DNA from 4 places in the Fictibacillus sp. KU28468 genome. Region 1 is predicted to be linked to each of the others. Evidence: riboswitches for the same ligand, from Rfam matches in the RefSeq annotation. Region 1 holds a riboswitch; each other region holds the start of a gene.
The links. A riboswitch is a leader RNA that binds a small molecule or an ion and turns the genes downstream of it on or off. The one in region 1 is predicted to bind S-adenosylmethionine.

Region 1 (4,820 bases):
TTCATTCGCTCATAATAAGTGGATTCCCGATTGTCCAGTAAAGCTTGATCTTCTGACGGGAAGCCAGTTTGCGGTATTGGGAAGCATGCCGGTCATCTGCAACCGGTCGGTAACTACCAAAAAAGCAACGGAGCTGTATGAACGGGCGGGTCTCCTGCTTCGTTTTCCTGTTCACGAATATTCGACAGAGGCGGATTATCGAAACATTTTCGGCCGCTTAGAAAAAGAGCAGAAGAAGATGGTAGTTCAGCATATTCACCCAGAAGAAGAAATGTCATCAGAAAATTATTGGATCGATCCGCGCCTTGTTCAGTATCTAAACAATAAAGCGAATTTAGAAGAGCTGGTTCCTTCTGGACATGCTCCGAAACGAAAATCAACAACAGCTGCGGAACTTCATGATCAATTAGAAACCTTCCCATTTCCATGTGTCGTTAAGGCAGCGACAAATGAGGCAAATGCGGCAGGTTTTGATGTATTTATCTGCAAAAATCAGGAGGACATTGACAGGGCAGCAAACTTTTTCGCCTCCTGTGAAGGAATTGTCATAGAAGAGTACTTGGAGATCGAGCACAATTATTGCGTTCAGTTTGCCTGTACAGCAGATGACCGTCTGATTTATCTGGGCAGTACGATCCAAAATATTACGGAAGACGGAAAATATAAAGGAAACTGGGTCGATAAAGAGTCAGAACCCGATGATGAGGTCATCAAGGTCGGGAGAAGAATTATGGAAGAAGGCTGTAAAAGAGGCTATAAAGGGATTGCAGGATTTGACATTGCGGTAACGGCTGATGGAAGGAAAATAGCCTTTGATTTAAATTATAGAGTCAACGGTTCTACCGCCGCACTTCTTATGAGAGACAGTGTTGAAGAACAGCTCGGTAAAAAGGTAATCAAATTCGTTTCCTGGGAATCCAAGGGCGGTATAGAACCCCTGTATGATGAAGTGAAACGGGGGATTGAAGATAGATATTTCATTCCGCTGTCGATCTATAATGGCAGTGAAAGCCCTTATGAAGATGCCGCCACGCTTATACAGGGCCTTGTACTGGGAGACACAAGGGAAGAGGCGGATCAAAAGGAATATATTTTTCAAAGAGCCGGTCTATCCTAAAAGAGAAAACCATCTAAAACTCCCCGGCATTTGGAGGGGAGTTTTCTTATCCTTATGGTGGCACCTGTTTACAGATATAGGGTTGGGGTAAATACTAGTAAATAAAATCAGACATTGATTAGGAGGCAATACATATGAGCAAAATGGTGATTGGAGTGTATGAAACAGAGAACGAAGCTGTTGATAGTATACAATCCCTGGTGAATCAAGGATACAATGCAAAGGACATCTCCATCCTTGCTAAAGATGATGGAAAGATGGATCGAGTTGCCGATAAAACGAATGTTTCAGAAGAACATCTGGACGAAGATGTAAACGAAGCAGCCTATGGAACCATTGCAGGTTTTCTGTCTGGTATCGGCGGAGCCATCGCGGTGCCAGGCCTTGGTGTTCCCGGTATTGGTCCGCTGCTTGCTGCTGGTCCATTTGCATCCATGTTTAGTGAGGATTCAGAGGATGATTTAAAAGAAGTTCTCATGTCCCTGGATCTTTCAGAACGGACGGCTGAGCGTTATGTGCAAAAAATAGAACAGGGCAGCATTATGGTTTTCTTAGAAAAAGATGCGGTGAAACTTTAACAATAGAGTAATTCTAAGAGGTGCCTGAACGCATAAAATAGTCCGCCACATGAAAGGATATGTACATAAAAGCAAGTTAAAGTGAGGGCGGATATGAAAAAAGAGAATATGGCAATTCTAAGCGGCGTTATGATAATGGGTATTGTAGCTTTAAGACTAATGAACAGGCTTCGTAATGATGATCATTGGATGAAACTTGACGGAATGGGAAGCCTGGCTATATTTTCAGCACGGGGCGGAGGTTTCGTGGATTTCTTTCTGAGAAGTTACTCTTTTCTTGGTTCTGGATTTCTGTTGATTCCTGCCACTATTTATTCTGCATACAGATACAGGAGAAAAGGAAAGAGAAACATTGTTTTTTTATTAATAGCCAACCTGATCGGATGCCGTTGGATTAACTCTGTTTGGAGAAAGAATTGGAAGCAGCGGCCTCCATCCACTAAACCTTTTTACATTAGGTATGGATATCCGAGTGCGCATGCGATGAATGCAACAGCGCTTTATGGTCTTTTTACACTCTTATCAAAAAAGTTTGTTAGAACGAAATTTTGTATATTGGCAGTGCACCTTGGATTTATTTGCTGGAGCAGAATTTATCTAGGCATTCACTATATTACGGATGTACTGGCTGGAGTTGCCGGAGGAGCAATGTGGCTGGCTTTTATGGCTTCAGTGTTTTTTTTCCGATCAGAGAACTCCGAAAAAAGATTTGACATCGACTTAGATCATGGTATAAGATAGGTCACATCAAGTAAATATGAACGTGTTTCTTATCCAGAGAGGTGGAGGGATATGGCCCTGTGATACCTCGGCAGCGGGTTTTTCTTTTGAAAAACACTGTGCCAATTCCAGCAAGTTCCTTTAAGGGCTTGGAAGATAAGAAGAGCAGCTCGTTTCCTTATGGATACAAACATCTCTTCTTTCTTTAAGAAGAGATTTTTTTATTTAATTGAACATTATATTTGTTTCTTATCCAGAGAGGTGGAGGGATTGGCCCTTTGAAACCTCGGCAGCGGGTTCCCGGTTTAATGGGAATACTGTGCCAAGTCCGGCAAGCGATTAGCGCTTGGAAGATAAGAAGAGATCAGCCACTCATCTCGATGCGTCAGGCCTCTTCTTGTTTTCAAGAAGAGGCTTTTTTTGATGTTTTAACAGTAGCGAGAAAGGAGATCACATCATTGATTCGATTTGAAGAGGTAACCAAAATTTATGAGAGTGGCAAAAGCCGGGTAAGAGCGTTAAACAATGTGAGCTTTGAGATAAAAAAAGGGGAGATCTACGGTGTTGTCGGATACAGCGGAGCAGGAAAGAGCTCCTTGCTGCGATGTGTGAATCTTTTGGAGAAGCCAACATCAGGGCACGTCTTTGTAGGAGAGGAGGACATGGCAAGATTGTCTCCGAAGGAACTGAGAAAAAAACGGAAAAATATCGGTATGATTTTTCAGCATTTTAATCTGCTGAACGCAAAAACGGTATTTGATAATATTGCGACACCGCTTTATCTTCTCGGCATGAAGAAATCATTCGTTAAAGAGAAGGTGAACGACCTGCTGGAATTTGTTGGCTTGTCCGAGCACGGGCATAAATATCCCGACCAGCTCTCCGGCGGACAAAAACAGCGGGTAGGCATTGCCCGGGCGCTCTCCACTGATCCGGAAGTGCTATTGTGTGATGAAGCAACATCGGCATTGGATCCGCAGACTACCTCCAGTATTTTAAAGCTTCTGAAAAAAATCAATAAGGAATACAACATTACGATTCTGATCATCACGCATGAGATGAACGTCATTCGTGAGATATGCGATTCCGTCGCTGTTATGGAGAACGGAGAAGTGATTGAGAAAGGGAGCGTTTTTGATGTATTTGCAAGGCCACAGACTGAGACGGCAAGGCGCTTCGTCAGTTCAGTTCTTCAGGATGAATTGCCTGAGTCCCTTAAAGACCTATTGAAGAAGCAGGACAGGAATCATCAGATCTTCAGGATTGTATTTACCGGAGCATCCACAAGACAACCGCTGCTGTCACAGATTGCCAAGAAATTCAACGTGGACGTCAGCGTTCTATACGGCCATGTCACAGAACTTCAAGACGTCCCTTTCGGAAACCTTGTTGTTCAATTGATCGGCGACGAACAGGAAATCAGAAGAGCGATCTTTTTCGTGAACCAGAGTGAAGTCGAAATAAGGGAGGTCGCACCTTATGCAAGTTGATTGGAGTACATTTTGGGTCGACATTTTAAATGCGGCCGGTGATACCTTAACGATGGTTGGATTTTCCTTATTGTTCTCGGCTGTAATCGGCATTCCGCTTGGCGTCGTACTCGTAGTCACGAGGAAGGGGCACATTCTTGAAAACCTGGCCGTCTTTAACGTTTTGAACGCGATTGTAAACGTTCTGCGTTCGATACCGTTCATCATCTTAATGGTGGCGATTATCCCGTTTACAAGATTAGTAGTCGGTACCTCTATCGGGACATCGGCCGCGATTGTGCCATTGATTGTATATGCCGGCCCCTATATCGCAAGGCTCGTGGAAAACAGCCTGCTTGAGATCGATCCGGGCATTGTAGAGGCCGCAGAAGCCATGGGAGCTACTCCTTGGCAGACCATCTTTCGCATACTGCTGCCGGAAGCATTCAGTTCACTGATCCTGTCGTTTACGATCGCAACGATCGGCCTGGTCGGAGCTTCGGCGATGGCAGGGGCTGTTGGTGGAGGAGGCTTGGGCGATCTGGCCATTGCCTACGGCTATCAGCGATTTGATACAGACGTGATGATTGTCACCGTCGTTCTGCTCGTCATCCTTGTTCAAGGCTTACAGAGCACAGGAAATATACTGTCCAGAAAAATTAGAAGAAGATAAAAAGAGAAAAGGGAGAAGGGAAATCGTATGAAAAAATATTCATTGATCATTTTAGTCATCGGGGTTTTAATGTCGGCATTCTTGAGCGGGTGCAGCGGCGGAGATAAAAAAGGCCTTGAAAAAGTAAAGATGGGCATCAGCGGATCTGACAGTGACGTGTGGAAGTATATCGCTAAAAAAGCAGAAAAAGAAGGTATTGATTTGGAAATCGTAGAGTTTTCCGATTATGTCCGTCCGAATCAGGCATTGTCTGACGGGGATAT
Region 2 (4,820 bases), 570 kb from region 1:
TTGTGAAATCTCTACTAAACCCGCTTTACCTCCGAATAAGACAGCTACTTCTTTTTTTGGATCAACGTCTACGCCGAATTCTTTCTTGTAATGTTCAGCAACTGCCTCTTTTAAAAAATCATAACCCCTGAACGGAGAATATTTATGATATTGCGGGTTATGAGCAGCCTCCTGCAAAGCGGCCACAATATGCGGAGGAGTGGGCTGGTCAGGGTTTCCCTGGCCAAGGTTGATAATATCATGCCCTTTAGAAGCAGCAGCACTCACCTTGCCTACCAGCTTTGCAAAAAATTGTTCAGGCAGCCGCGATAAAGCTTCTGCTTGCTGAAATTGTTTCACGGTTACACATCCTGTCTTTCGTAATTTTCTTGAAATTCTAATCAATTATGTTATACGCTTAATTAAAATCTGTCAAAACGTTTTAATGGAGGTTAGCATGAAACTTACTGTTGCAGCGATTCAAATGGATATTCAGCTTGGCAATCCCAAGGAAAATATTATGAGGGCTTCAGAAAGAATTGAACATGCAGCAATGAAAAAACCTGATGTGATTGTTCTTCCTGAACTGTGGACTACAGGCTATGATCTAGAAAGGCTAGATGAGATAGGAGATACAAACGGCGATGAGATCAAACGATTAATGAGCGGCCTTGCCAGCAAATACCAAGTGAACATTGTTGCAGGTTCCATCGCTAAGAAAACGGTTGAAGGAATCTATAACACCATGTATGCCTTTAACCGAAAAGGTGAGCAGACCGGCGAATACAGTAAACTCCATCTGATCCGGCTAATGCAGGAAGAAAAATATATTTCTCCGGGCTCCCGCAAAGGAAATTTCTTGCTGGAAAACGTTCCTGCTGCCGGTGTCATCTGCTATGATATCCGTTTCCCTGAATGGATTCGCGCCCATATTCTTGAAGGCGCCTCTATCCTGTTTGTTCCTGCCGAGTGGCCGGCGCAGAGGCTGAGCCACTGGCGGAACCTGCTAATAACAAGAGCCATTGAGAACCAATGCTACGTTGTGGCATGCAACCGGGTCGGCAGTGATAACAACAACACGTTCGCAGGTCACACGATGGTCATTGATCCCTGGGGAGAAATTATTGCAGAGACAGACGGAGAAGAAGAGACCATTTTGTTTGCTGAGGTCGACACTGATCTTGTTGAAGAAGTAAGAAACAGAATCCCTGTGTTTGAAGACAGACGCCCAGAGTTTTATTAAAAAAGATTTGACAGACAATGGATAAGATTGTATGATTGCCATTGTAAATTATTATTGCATTCTGTTTTTTCTAACAATTTTATATTTGTTGTCTCTTATCAAGAGCAGGTGGAGGGAATTTGGCCCGATGAAACCCAGCAACCGACCGTAATACCATTGTGAAATGGGGCGTCTATTACTAGAAGCCTGGAGATCCAGTATGGCACGGTGCTAATTCCAGCAAAACTTTGTTTTGCAAGATAAGAGGCGTGGAAACTATACTTCCAGGCCTCTTTTCTTACAGAAAAGAGGCCTTTTTACATACAAAATATTCCGGAGGTAGTATAGATGGCAACAACCCTCAAACAATCTTACGAACGACTGAATGAACAAACCGTGGTGGAGCTGGCACAAAAACTCGAACTGTTATCTGATTATCAAAACATTAAAGTCAATGAGATTGGTGACGGTAATCTTAACCTTGTTTTTCGGCTAATCGAAGAAGATACAGGTAAATCCATTATCGTAAAGCAGGCACTTCCCTATGCCAAAGTCGTGGGAGAAAGCTGGCCGCTTACACTTGACAGGGCAAGGATTGAAAGCAGCTCTTTAATAAAATCAGCAGAATTTGCTCCTGAGCATGTTCCAGAAGTTTTTTATACAGACCAGGATCTCGCTCTCACTGTAATGGAAGACTTATCTTCTCACGTGATTCTGCGGAAAGGTCTGATCGAAGGGGTCAAATATCCTCATCTCGCACAGCACATCGGCACATTTATTGCCAAAAGCCTGTTCTATACGAGTGATTTTTACTTGCATCCTTTCGAGAAGAAAGTGCTTGTCCAGACGTTTACAAACCCTGAACTCTGCAAGATTACCGAAGACCTTGTATTTACTGACCCGTTTTATGACATCGACACCAACGATTTTCCTTCCGAGCTGAAGGAGGCGGTTTCCGAACTATGGAGTGATACTCTCCTCAAACAGAGAGCTGCCTCTCTAAAATATAAATTTTTGACGCGTGCAGAGGCTCTGTTGCATGGTGACCTCCATACCGGAAGTATTTTCGTTACCGAAACTTCTACAAAATTAATAGATTCCGAGTTTGCTTATTATGGGCCTCAAGGCTTTGATATCGCCCACTTTTTTGCCAATATTGCATTGAATCATGCCTCACAGTCCTTTCATATCTCTGACTCTCTTAGGCGCGAAGAATATCAGAGCTATTTGCTCAGCGTGATCAAAGACACTTGGGAAACCTTCACTGCCCGTTACAGAGAACTGTGGAAAACAGAGGGTGTAGAGTCTGCAACCAAACTTCCTGGATTTGAGGAAGAGATTTTAAATAGCATTTTTACAGATATGATTGGTTTTGCCGGTTGTGAAGTGATCCGCCGCACGATTGGGCTTGCCCATGTCGAAGATCTTGATTCCATTGAAGACTTCAATGGCCAAATCGAGTTAAAAAAACGGGTGCTGAAGCTTGGAAGCGATTGGGTAAAGAACGCTGAGAGCATAAAAAATATCAATGAATTTATCACATACATCAGGAGTGTTTAATGATTATGAGTACGACAGAAACCTGGATTTCATCACTGAGATATAAAGGGGATCATCTTCTGCTCCTTGATCAGCAGCAGCTTCCCCGCCATACCGTCTACATTAATGTTACGACAATTGAACAAGTGTGGGGTTGCATAAAAAAATTGCAAGTGCGAGGCGCACCTGCCATTGGAATCGCCGCAGCTTTTGGAATCGTGTTATGGGCAAAGGCCAACATATCCATGCCGTATGACGAGTTCAAGTCAAAGCTGTTGCAGCAAAAAGCTTACCTTGCCGGATCCCGGCCCACTGCGGTTAATTTGTTCTGGGCCCTCGACCGGGTCACAGGCTCTGCCGAACAAGCCCGAGATACTGAGGAAGCGGTTCAGCTGATCGAGCAAGAGGCTCTTCTCATTCAGCGGGAAGATGAAGAAACTTGCCGTAAAATCGGGGAATACGCATTGACCTTGCTGAAAAACGGGGATTGTTTGATGACGCACTGCAACGCTGGCGGAATTGCAACTTCCCGGTATGGTACAGCTCTGGCTCCCATGTATTTAGCAAAAGAAAAAGGCTGGGACATCTCAGTGTACGCTAATGAAACAAGACCGGTATTTCAAGGGGCGCGTTTAACAGCCTGGGAGCTGCAGCAGGCAGGAATTAATGTAACATTGATTACGGATAACATGGCTGCCCATACACTTAAAACAAAAAACATCGCTGCGGTCATCGTCGGCTGTGACAGGGTCGCTGCCAACGGAGATACCGCAAATAAAATCGGGACGTTCGGACTAGCCTTGCAGGCAAAAGCACTCGGCATTCCCTTTTATGTAGCCTCTCCTCTATCAACGATCGATTTGAACACATCAACAGGAGATGATATTCCCATTGAGGAAAGACCGGCAGAAGAAGTGACCCACTTTCAGGGAGAACCCATCGCACCAGAAGGCGTGAAGGTATTCAATCCTGCTTTTGATGTCACTCCCCATGAGTACATTACCGCCATCATTACCGAGAGGGGAATTGCGTCAGGAAATTATAAAAAACAGCTTGCAAACTTTTTTAATAGCTAAAAAAAGCTCGCGGCCCTTTTGGGTCACGAGCTTTTTGTATGGTACGTATGAAACAATTCTTCGATTTCTGCCGCACAGACCGGTTTCCCGATGAAAAACCCCTGTACATGATCACAGCCATAATCCTTCAGCACAAGAAGCTGCTGTTTTGTTTCCACCCCTTCAGCAAGAGCTGTTACGGAAAGCCCTTTGCACATCGTGATGATCGCTCTGACGATGGCTGCATCTGTGGAACTGTGATCAGATTTCGTAAGGTTGCGGATGAATGATTGATCAATCTTAAGAATATCGATCGGAAAATCTTTTAAGTAGCTCAATGAACTATATCCCGTGCCAAAATCATCGATGGATATTTTAATGCCGAGCTCCTTCAGTTCTTTCATGATGTTAATGCCATATTGTACATTTTCCACCATCATGCTTTCTGTCAGCTCCAAATGAAGGAACCTTGGGTCAATTTTAGATCGCTGAAGCGCTTCTTTCACTTCATACACAAAATCCAGCTTTTGAAATTGCCTGCCTGAAACATTCACGGATATAGAGATCTCACTGTTCATCGTCTCATGCCATTTTTTCAGCTGCTGACATGCTTCATTTAATACCCATCTCCCAATGTTCCCGATCAGTCCGGTCTCTTCAGCAAGAGGGATGAAGTTTCCCGGGGAAACAATTCCAAGACGAGGATGGTTCCAGCGGACCAAAGCTTCGAGTGCGATGACCTTGCCATCATCCAAACTAATCTGGGGCTGAAAATACAGTGACAGTTCACCTTTTGGAATAGCATTCCGGAGAAAGCTCTCCATGGCAAGCCGTTCAATCGTGAACTCGTTCATCTCGCCCTTAAAGAACTCCCGCTCTCCCCTGCCTTTTGCTTTTGCCCGGTGAAGAGCAATTCCGGCATTTTTGATCAAAACATCCGGAGTAAGTCCATCATCCGGATAAATGCTGATTCCCATCGAGGCTGTCAGAACAAATTCCTGATCATTATAAATAAGAGGAACAGC
Region 3 (4,820 bases), 1.2 Mb from region 1:
CTGCTTCGTCATGTACTTGGCGATCTGAGCCGGACGGAGCTGCTTCTTGGTTTGGATGAAGAGCTTCTTCCAAAGCAGCAAGAGGCATTTGAAGCAGCTGTACAAAAGCATGGCGATGGAGTGCCTGTCCAATACATTATTGGGTTTGAAGAGTTTTACGGAAGACGCTTTTCGGTGAATAAAGAGGTGCTCATTCCTCGGCCGGAAACAGAAGAGCTCGTATATGAAGTGCTTCATCGCTCCATGATGAGGTTCCCTGGCATAGAAAAGATCCAGACAGTCGATGTCGGGACGGGGAGCGGTGCCATTGCCATTACGCTGGCACTGGAGAATTCTCGTTTTTCGGTAACCACGATCGATATTGCTGAGGAATCCCTGGAAGTCGCAAAGAAAAATGCTGAAGACCTTGAGGCATCTGTTCGTTTTATTCATGGAGACCTCCTTCAGCCTCTGATCGAGGGCGGAGAAAAAACAGATATCGTTGTGTCGAATCCTCCTTACATTCCTGACCGTGAAATAATGGAGCTTGAGACGATCGTTAAGGATCAAGAGCCTTTCCGTGCACTTAGCGGCGGTGAGGACGGCTACGTATTTTACAGAAGGTTTATGGAAGAGCTGCCCCTCGTTCTGAACCCACAAAGCATTGTTGCCTTTGAAGTCGGCCATGATCAGGGCCAGACCGTGGCTGAAATGCTCAGGGTCACGTTCCCTGGGTCGGTTGTTTCGGTAGTAAAGGATATCAGCCAAAAAGAACGGATGGTTATCGCGGAGATTGGCTTTAAATAAGCAGAAAAGGTGGGGGCTGTCCAGAAAGTCGAAAATTGACCTTCAGGCAGCCCCTTTTTGGCTTGAAAAATCTTCAATGAAAAGTTAATTGAAGTGGAAGATGCGAGACTCCTCGAAAATGAACTTCACATTTTCTTCGTGCGATAAAAAGCTGCCGGAGCCTTCCTTGTCCTGCGGGACTAGCGTGACAGGTGAGACTCCCGCCGGTGCTTGCACCAAAAAGTAGGCGTTCACGCCGGTAAGGCTCACCGCACGCCCTGCGAAAGTAGGCGTTTACGCCGGTAAAAGCGAGCAGCCTGGAACGGAAATCAACAGGTTACAGACTTCTTGGACAGCCCCTTTTTTTTTTGTGGCCGGAAGAACGGAATTGAACGAAACTGGCGCTGAATTGAGCCGAATGGAGAATAATTGAGCGAAACAAGCAATAATTGATCCGAACTTAATTTTCAGACTTATTTGCCAGTCAAACGCAACTCAATATCATCTATTCTCACATCCTAAAAATTGACGAAATACCTACTTCTATTGTAGGATTACTATTAATTAAATAAATCTTATCCAGAGCGGTGGAGGGACTGGCCCTATGAAACCCGGCAACCTATTTTTAGAAGGTGCTAAATCCAGCAGGAGTAGATCCTGGAAGATAAGATGGAACGGTCTAAAACTTCCTCTTATCTGAGAGGGAGTTTTTTTTGTGGGCTATTTTGGTAGGTCGGGGGGTCTCGACTTTGTCGCGACCGCTCCTCCGCGCTGATGGGATAGACTTAGAGGGTCTCTCTCGGCGGCAGTATGTTTTGCTTATAGCAGAGGGGAGAAAAAGGTAGATGAGATTTGGATTTTGGTTGCCGATCTTTGGTGGATGGCTGAGAAATGTGGAAGATGAGAACATGCCGCCGACGTTTGATTATGCGAAGAAGGTTATTCAGTCCGCGGAAAAGTGGGGGTTTGACACGACGCTGATCGCGGAACTGTATTTAAATGATATAAAAGGGCCGGAGCAGGACTCTTTGGAGGCTTGGACAACGGCAGCGGGTCTCGCGGCCGTAACGGAGAAAATAGAAATTATGACAGCGGTAAGGCCGGGATTCCATAATCCTGCTGTAACGGCGAAAATGACGGCGAACATCGACCAAATGAGCGGCGGGAGGTTTACACTTAATGTCGTCTCCGCCTGGTGGGAAGAGGAAGCGAAGCAGTATGGCGGCATTTTTACTGCCCACGACGAAAGATATGAGCGTACGCAAGAGTTTCTTGATGTTCTAAAGGGGCTGTGGACAGAAGAAACCTTCAATTATTCCGGCAAGTTTTATCAGTTTAGCGATACGAAACTTTTCCCTAAACCTGTTCAGCGGCCAAATCCCATTTTGTATGCTGGCGGAGAAAGTGAAAGGGGTAAACAGGTTATCTCTTCCTCCTGTGACGCCTACGTCATGCATGGCGGCACTGTCGAAGAAGTCGCCGTTAAGATCAATGACATGAAGAACCGCCGCGGGCAAACAGGGAAAGAACCTTTATCTTCGTTCGGCATGGCGGCCTATGTGATCTGCCGGGATACTGAAGAAGAAGCCCAAGCGGAACTGCAGAGGATTACAGATGTAAAAGAGTCCAGCGCATATGCTGGGTTTAAAGATTTTACGAGCAAGTCGCAGCTTGAACAGCAGATTCAGCTGTACGACTACTCTGTTTCCAACCGGGGGCTGAGGCCGAATCTGATCGGTACACCTGAACAGATTGCGGAGCGGATTGCAGCATATGAAGAAGCCGGCCTCGGACTCCTTTTACTGCAATTCTCCCCTCAGTTAGAAGAGATGGAACGTTTCTCAAAACAGGTGATGCCTTTGGTAGAGAGCTATCGGAAAGAATATGCGAAATAAGGAGGATGACCATGAAAAAAGTATATATCATACATGAGAACGATGAATGGACAGATCATCTCACAAAGAGGCTGGATGAGCTGCAAGTGCCTTATGAGGCATGGCATCTCGATCAGGGAACGGTTAATCTGGCAGAAGCCCCGCCCGAGGGCATTTTTTACAGCCGCATGAGTGCTTCCTCACATACAAGAGGACACCGTTATGCACCGGAACTTGCTGCCGGTGTCATTGCCTGGCTGGAAGCACATGGCCGAAAAGTGCTGAATGGCAGCCGCGCCCTTCAGCTTGAGGTGAGTAAGGTCGTTCAATATTTAGAGCTTGAGGCGCATGGGGTGAAGACGCCCAAAACCATTGCGGCTGTTGGCAAGGACCAAATTTTGCAGGCAGCTGAGCAGTTCAGCGGCAAACCGTTTATTACAAAGCATAACCGGGCGGGAAAAGGCCTTGGTGTTCAGCTTTTCCATTCATACCAAGGATTGAAAGAGTATGTGCTCGGCCCTGATTTCGAAGAGCCGGTGGATGGCATCACATTGATACAGGATTATATTGAATCGCCGGAATCTTATATTACACGCTGCGAATTTGTCGGCGGCAAGTTTGTTTATGCGGTTCGGGTGGATACCTCAGAAGGCTTTGAACTCTGTCCGGCAGACGCCTGCCAGATCGGTGACCTGTTTTGTCCTGCAGGAGAGGAAACGCCAGCCAAGCCGAAGTTTCAAATTCAGGAGGACTTCAATGAGTCAATCATTGAAAACTATATGAGGGTTCTGGCAGACAACAAGATTCATGTTGCCGGGATCGAATTTATAAAAGATAAAGACGGCACGATCTATACGTATGATATCAATACGAACACCAATTACAACTCTGATGCTGAAGCGGCTGCCGGAAAATATGGCATGCTGGAGCTTGCGAAATTTTTGCAGCAGCAGCTTGATTCATTGAATGCAGCAACCGTGCAATAAGACAAAAAGAGCCTCCCGCCAGCAGCGGGAGGCTCTTTGTTTTTTCATTATCTACATGAAAAAGGGGGTGATAGGGATGTCCTTACTATAGCAGACCCACTACATTGCAGAGGAATTATGTGACCTTTTTGATATGTTTAATAAATTTGTGACAAAGTCCGTTGTTTCACAGCCGGTTTCTGTCATATTTTCCCTGTATTTGTTTACTAGATTCATAGTATGATTCCTCCTTTCCGTGGCCACAATGAGGATAGAAAAGGAAAGGGGAGTTTTAAACATGAAAAGATCAAAAAAATCGCTAATGACTATACTATTCCTATCGCTGATCGCGATGCTGCTGTTTTTTGAAACCCAAACGAAGGTGGCCGATGCCACCATGAATGCCTCTGCTAAAATTCCGAGTGATGCCATCAGGCTACGGATTCTGGCAAACAGTGATGCGGAAAAAGATCAGGCACTGAAAAGAAGAATTCGGGATAAAGTGAACGAACAGATCACAACCTGGGTGGGTGGCCTGGATTCACATGATCAGGCCGAAAAAGTGATCCGAAAACATTTGCCTGAAGTTGAAAACGTGGTAAAGTCCTATTTGAAAGATGCCGGGCTCAGCATTCCCTACAAAGTTCAATTCAACAATCATGTCGCCTTCCCGACAAAAATGTACGGAAATAATGTCTACCCTGCTGGAAAGTATGAAGCGGTCCTCATTACACTTGGTAAAGGGAAAGGAGCCAATTGGTGGTGTGTATTGTTTCCGCCTCTATGTTTCCTTGATTTTGAAAACGGAGACGCCGTTAAAGCGGATCAGAAGGGTGTAAAGGAAGTAGCCTCAGGACCAGCTCAGGACGCACCTGTTGTTCAAAAGCCTGAGGAAGAAAAAATAGAAGTTAAATTCTTTCTGGCAGACTTATTTACCTCCATCGCTGATAAGATCGGGAGTCTTTTCTCTTAAAAGCCCTGCATAACTTTCATGGTTGTTTCATAGACTTTTATAAAAAATGCTAGAGGGGTGAACACCATGACAATTCGTTTACGGGCGGCTATGCCGCATGAAGCAGGAAGTCTCGGTGACCTGGTAAGGCAGGCTGGTCTCGGAACGGACGGGATCAGAGAGGGAATCGAGAACTATCTGGTTGTGGAAAATGATGAAGGAGATACGATCGGAACAGTGGGCCTGGAAAGAGTTGGCCAGGAC
Region 4 (4,820 bases), 580 kb from region 1:
CTGAGATGAGCATGATGCCTCTTAAAGAGGAAAATGATTTCCTGCCTGATTACGCTGAAATCTCACAAGAGGATGCAGAACGGGCAAAACTCATGTTCTTGAACTATCCGAATAATCCAACGGCGGGTGTAGCGACAGTGCCGTTCTTTGAAGATACAGTAAGCTTTGCTGAAAAGCATAATATTTTAGTCGTCCATGATTTTGCCTATGGAGCCATCGGATTTGAAAACGAGAAACCGGTCAGCTATCTGCAGGTTCCTGGTGCGAAAGAACAGGGTATCGAAATCTATACGATGAGCAAGACGTATAACATGGCTGGCTGGAGAGTAGGCTTTGCCATCGGGAACGAGAGTGTGATTGAAAGCATTAATCTTCTTCAGGACCACTTCTATGTCAGCCTTTTTCCAGCTGTACAGGAAGCTGCAGCTAAAGCACTCCTGGGGCCGCAGGAGTGCGTGGAAAACCTGGTCGCCATGTATGAAAAACGGCGTGATGTGTTTATTTCAGGATTGAAGGAGATCGGCTGGGATGTGACTGCCCCTAAAGGATCCTTCTTTTGTTGGCTACCTGTTCCCTCAGGATTCACATCTGAAAGTTTTGCAGATTATCTTCTGGAGCATGCACATGTCGTTGTTGCACCAGGCATCGGTTTTGGCAAAGAAGGAGACGGTTATGTTAGAGCAGGGCTATTAACGGATGAGAACAAGCTGAAGGAAGCCGTTGATCGGATAGCCCAGCTAAAATTATTTTGATAGTGTTGAACATTTAAGAGATTGACAGATTTTTTGTTACCTGTCATAATCACAAGTAATTCTAACATTCGAATAATTTTATTTATTCTCTTATCAAGAGCAGGTGGAGGGACTAGCCCTATGAAGCCCGGCAACCGGCTTATCCTTTAGGATAAAAACGGTGCTAATTCTTGCAGCGGCAGCTGACAGATGAGAGGAAGCGGTATCTCTGTGTTTATTATGCCTCTTCCCTCGGGAAGAGGTTTTTTAAGTTAAGTGTAAAGCGAGTACAAAATTCAGCTGGCATAGAAGTAATGTCCAGCTCCAGCGCCCAGGGCTGAAAACATGTTTCTTTTTTTCGGCTCCGAGGACCTTAGCAGGGCGATTGCGCCTTTCTAATATAAATCTATGCTTTCGGAGGGATTTCAGCATGTCGACAATAACTGCAACCTATCTGGTTCATGATCCAAAAGGCAACTTTGAGAAAAAAGCTGAAGGAATTGCACTCGGACTGACGGTCGGTTCATGGACGGACTTGCCGGATCTTCAGAAAGAACAGCTGCGAAACCATAAAGGCCAAGTAGTGGAAATCAATGAATTGCCCGAAGATACGAGGGTAAATCAATACTTTGGCTCGTCCAGAAAACAGGCTCTTCTTAAAATCGCGTATCCTGCCGCTAACTTCACAGCGGACTTGCCGGCAATCTTGACGACTGTTTTCGGTAAACTATCGTTGGATGGAGAAGTAAAGCTGATCGATCTTGATTTTTCCCCTGAATTGGCTTCGGCTTTTCCTGGACCTTCTTTTGGAATTGATGGAATTCGCAATCAGCTGGGGGTTTTTGAAAGGCCTCTTCTAATGAGTATTTTTAAAGGTGTGATCGGCAGGGATCTTCAATATTTCAAGAATCAGCTGAAGGAACAAGCGCTGGGCGGGGTGGACCTCGTAAAAGATGATGAAATTCTGTTCGATAATCCGCTGACACCATTTGAAGAACGAATAAAAGCTGCTAAAGAAGTATTAACGGCAACTGAACAAGAGACCGGACATAAGACACTGTATGCAGTGAATTTGACAGGGCGTACGTATGAACTGAAAGATAAAGCAAAAAAGGCGGCAGAGCTCGGGGCAAGCGCATTGCTGTTTAACGTTTTCGCCTATGGGCTTGACGTCTTGCAAAGCTTAGCAGAAGATCCGGACATCAGCCTTCCGATTATGGCACATCCTGCCTTATCAGGCGCCATTACACCATCGGAATTTTATGGGATCTCCAACCGTCTGCTTCTTGGTAAACTGCTCCGCCTTGCAGGAGCGGATCTCGTATTGTTCCCGTCACCATATGGCAGTGTCGCCCTTCGAAAAGAAGATGCAATCGGCATTGCAGGCGAACTGACTGAGAAGGATGCAAACTGGAAAGGGGCATTCCCGGTACCATCAGCAGGAATCCATCCTGGTTTAACACCGCTATTGCTTCAGGATTTTGGCATTGAAAGCATTATTAATGCTGGTGGGGGTGTTCACGGCCATCCAGGAGGGGCTGTGGATGGCGGAAGAGCTTTCCGGGATGCAATCGATGGATTGATGCTAAACAAATCTCTTGAACAGATCAGCCAGGAAAGTAAACCTTTAAAGGAAGCGCTTGATTTGTGGGGCGGATTGGTAAAGGCATGAGCAAAACGAAAATTATCTTTTGTGATTTTGACGGTACGATTACCGAAAAAGATAATATTATCGATATCATGAAGAATTTTGCTCCGAACGGCTGGGAACTCATTAAAGATCAAATTCTAAATCAGGAGATCTCTATCCGGGAAGGTGTAGGGAAACTTTTTTCCCTTATTCCATCCGACAGGAAGAATGAGATTGTGGACTATGTCCTCTCAACAGCAAAATTTCGAGAAGGATTTAAAGAATTTGCAGCTTATACAAAAGAGCACAATATCCCTCTGTTTATCGTCAGTGGTGGAATTGATTTTTTCGTTTATCCAATGCTTGATGGAATAATTAATCAAGATAAGATTTATTGCAACGGGAGTAATTTTCATGGAGAGACAATACAGATTCTTTGGCCGCACTCCTGCGATTCTTCCTGCGGCAATGATTGTGGATGCTGTAAACCTACTATACTGAGAGGCTACGATTCTTCCCGTTATGAAAAAATTGTGATCGGTGATTCCATTACAGACCTGCAGGCCGCCAAGATTGCGGATAAAGTGTTTGCCAGAGATTTCTTGATCGAGAAATGCGAAGAACTCAGCATTGCATACGATCCTTTCTCTACTTTTTATGAGATTGTACAGTATCTTGAGGAAAAGGAAGTGAGAGTTTGAGTACGCTTGATGCGCTATGGACAGAACTGGCGGACATTAAAGATGAATTGGCATTAAGGGACTGGTTTCCAGGAACAAGCGGAAACCTGTCCATTAAGGTAAGCGATCAACCGCTTACCTTCTTGGTTACCGCAAGCGGAAAGGATAAGCGAAGAAGGACGACTGAGGATTTTCTATTGGTGGATTCAGAGGGAAATGCGGCTGATCCGACACATCTCCGCGCTTCAGCTGAAACCGGCCTTCATTCAAAAGTATATCAGCTGACCGATGCGGGCTGCTGTCTCCATGTGCATACTGTGGACAATAATGTGATTTCAGAATTGTATGCAGGAGAGGGGCAGGTTACTTTCAAAGGGCAGGAACTGATCAAGGCCTTTAACATCTGGGAAGAAGATGGGTCCATCACGGTTCCCATTATTGAGAACTATGCGGATCTTAAGATATTGGCCGAAAGCTTCGGAAAGGCAATTGGTCCTGATACAAGAGCTGTCCTTATTCGAAACCACGGAATCACCGTTTGGGGCAAATCGGGATTTGAGGCGAAAAGGCACTTGGAAGCAATAGAGTTTCTATTTTCCTATCATATTAAAATGAAATCAATAATGCAGTTTCATGATGGACAACCATCACTTATTTAAAACGAAAGAGTATAGGGGGATGCCATATGGCGCAATTACGTTTTCATGATAACCATGAGAGATATGAAGAACTTAAGAAGGTTAGTGATTATCTTGAAAGCCAGGGAGTAATCTACGAAAATTGGGATATTGAAAAACTTCCTGCACACCTGAAAGAAAACTATTCTTTAAGTGATGAAGAGAAAGCAGAAATCATTCAGGTCTTCAGAAAAGAAATTGATGAACTGTCAGAAAGAAGAGGATACGTGACAGAAGACATAATTGCCCTGTCACCGGATACTCCAAATCTTGATGAGCTGCTGAAAAACTTTTTGGCAGAGCATCACCATTCTGATGATGAAGTACGATTAATTGTGAGCGGACACGGTATTTTTGCGATTGAAGGGCCAGAGGGACGATTTTTTGACGTCGAGCTAGAGCCAGGAGATCTCATTTCTGTACCTGAAAACTATCGCCATTACTTTACACTCATGGATGACCGCAAAGTTGTGGCCGTCCGAATCTTTAAATCAAAGGAAGGCTGGGTGCCCCTCTACGATAAACAGGAAACAGCCGTTAAATAATCAGATTACACACTAGACTGCAGCAAAGGGAGCTTCCTTTGCTGCAGTTTTTTTTATGGCTAGCTTGCAAGCTTTTCAATCTTGCATAATTACCCACTCATACCGGTGAACCATTATCACTTACCTGCATAAAGTAAGTATTGGGCGCTTATGGAAGGATGAATCAGCATCCGAATGGAAAGGGTGATGACGGTGTGCGGGATTACTGGATGGATAGACTGGAAGCGCGACGTTTCACAGGAAAATAAAACATTGATTAAAATGGCAGCTACATTATCGAAACGCGGTCCGGACGCTTTGAACGTATGGAGCCGCACTCATGCAGGCTTCGGCCATGCAAGGCTGGCGGTTGTGGATCTTGAAGGCGGCGCACAGCCGATGACGAGGGGAGAAGAGAACGCCCCTTGCACACTTTGTTATAATGGTGAGCTTTATAACACACAGGATTTAAGAAAAGAACTGTTGAAAAAAGGGTATCGGTTTGAAGGTCATTCTGATACCGAAGTGCTTCTCATTTCCTATATTGAATGGGGAGAAAGCTGTATTGATCACTTTAA

Region 2: another riboswitch for S-adenosylmethionine. It lies ahead of mtnK (S-methyl-5-thioribose kinase); the one in region 1 lies ahead of OKX00_RS17985 (methionine ABC transporter ATP-binding protein).
Region 3: another riboswitch for S-adenosylmethionine. It lies ahead of OKX00_RS01345 (LLM class flavin-dependent oxidoreductase); the one in region 1 lies ahead of OKX00_RS17985 (methionine ABC transporter ATP-binding protein).
Region 4: another riboswitch for S-adenosylmethionine. It lies ahead of mtnW (2,3-diketo-5-methylthiopentyl-1-phosphate enolase); the one in region 1 lies ahead of OKX00_RS17985 (methionine ABC transporter ATP-binding protein).

Annotation. Positions count from the first base shown of each region.
Region 1 is NZ_CP110666.1:3,427,577-3,432,396, reverse strand. Features, by position in the region: gene OKX00_RS18000 (ATP-grasp domain-containing protein) at 1-1,117, shown strand, start outside; gene OKX00_RS17995 (YflT domain-containing protein) at 1,252-1,695, shown strand; gene OKX00_RS17990 (phosphatase PAP2 family protein) at 1,789-2,436, shown strand; SAM riboswitch class I at 2,463-2,578, shown strand; SAM riboswitch class I at 2,662-2,775, shown strand; gene OKX00_RS17985 (methionine ABC transporter ATP-binding protein) at 2,874-3,905, shown strand; gene OKX00_RS17980 (methionine ABC transporter permease) at 3,895-4,557, shown strand; gene OKX00_RS17975 (MetQ/NlpA family ABC transporter substrate-binding protein) at 4,585-4,820, shown strand, end outside.
Region 2 is NZ_CP110666.1:2,856,271-2,861,090, forward strand. Features, by position in the region: gene OKX00_RS14820 (pyridoxal phosphate-dependent aminotransferase) at 1-339, opposite strand, end outside; gene OKX00_RS14825 (carbon-nitrogen family hydrolase) at 425-1,222, shown strand; SAM riboswitch class I at 1,315-1,468, shown strand; gene mtnK (S-methyl-5-thioribose kinase) at 1,550-2,761, shown strand; gene mtnA (S-methyl-5-thioribose-1-phosphate isomerase) at 2,767-3,816, shown strand; gene OKX00_RS14840 (bifunctional diguanylate cyclase/phosphodiesterase) at 3,840-4,820, opposite strand, start outside.
Region 3 is NZ_CP110666.1:255,950-260,769, forward strand. Features, by position in the region: gene prmC (peptide chain release factor N(5)-glutamine methyltransferase) at 1-786, shown strand, start outside; gene OKX00_RS01340 (hypothetical protein) at 871-1,035, opposite strand; SAM riboswitch class I at 1,338-1,436, shown strand; gene OKX00_RS01345 (LLM class flavin-dependent oxidoreductase) at 1,611-2,660, shown strand; gene OKX00_RS01350 (ATP-grasp domain-containing protein) at 2,672-3,625, shown strand; gene spoIIR (stage II sporulation protein R) at 3,903-4,577, shown strand; gene OKX00_RS01360 (GNAT family N-acetyltransferase) at 4,644-4,820, shown strand, end outside.
Region 4 is NZ_CP110666.1:2,851,369-2,856,188, reverse strand. Features, by position in the region: gene OKX00_RS14820 (pyridoxal phosphate-dependent aminotransferase) at 1-752, shown strand, start outside; SAM riboswitch class I at 840-948, shown strand; gene mtnW (2,3-diketo-5-methylthiopentyl-1-phosphate enolase) at 1,162-2,403, shown strand; gene OKX00_RS14810 (2-hydroxy-3-keto-5-methylthiopentenyl-1-phosphate phosphatase) at 2,400-3,062, shown strand; gene OKX00_RS14805 (methylthioribulose 1-phosphate dehydratase) at 3,059-3,700, shown strand; gene OKX00_RS14800 (1,2-dihydroxy-3-keto-5-methylthiopentene dioxygenase) at 3,727-4,263, shown strand; gene asnB (asparagine synthase (glutamine-hydrolyzing)) at 4,447-4,820, shown strand, end outside.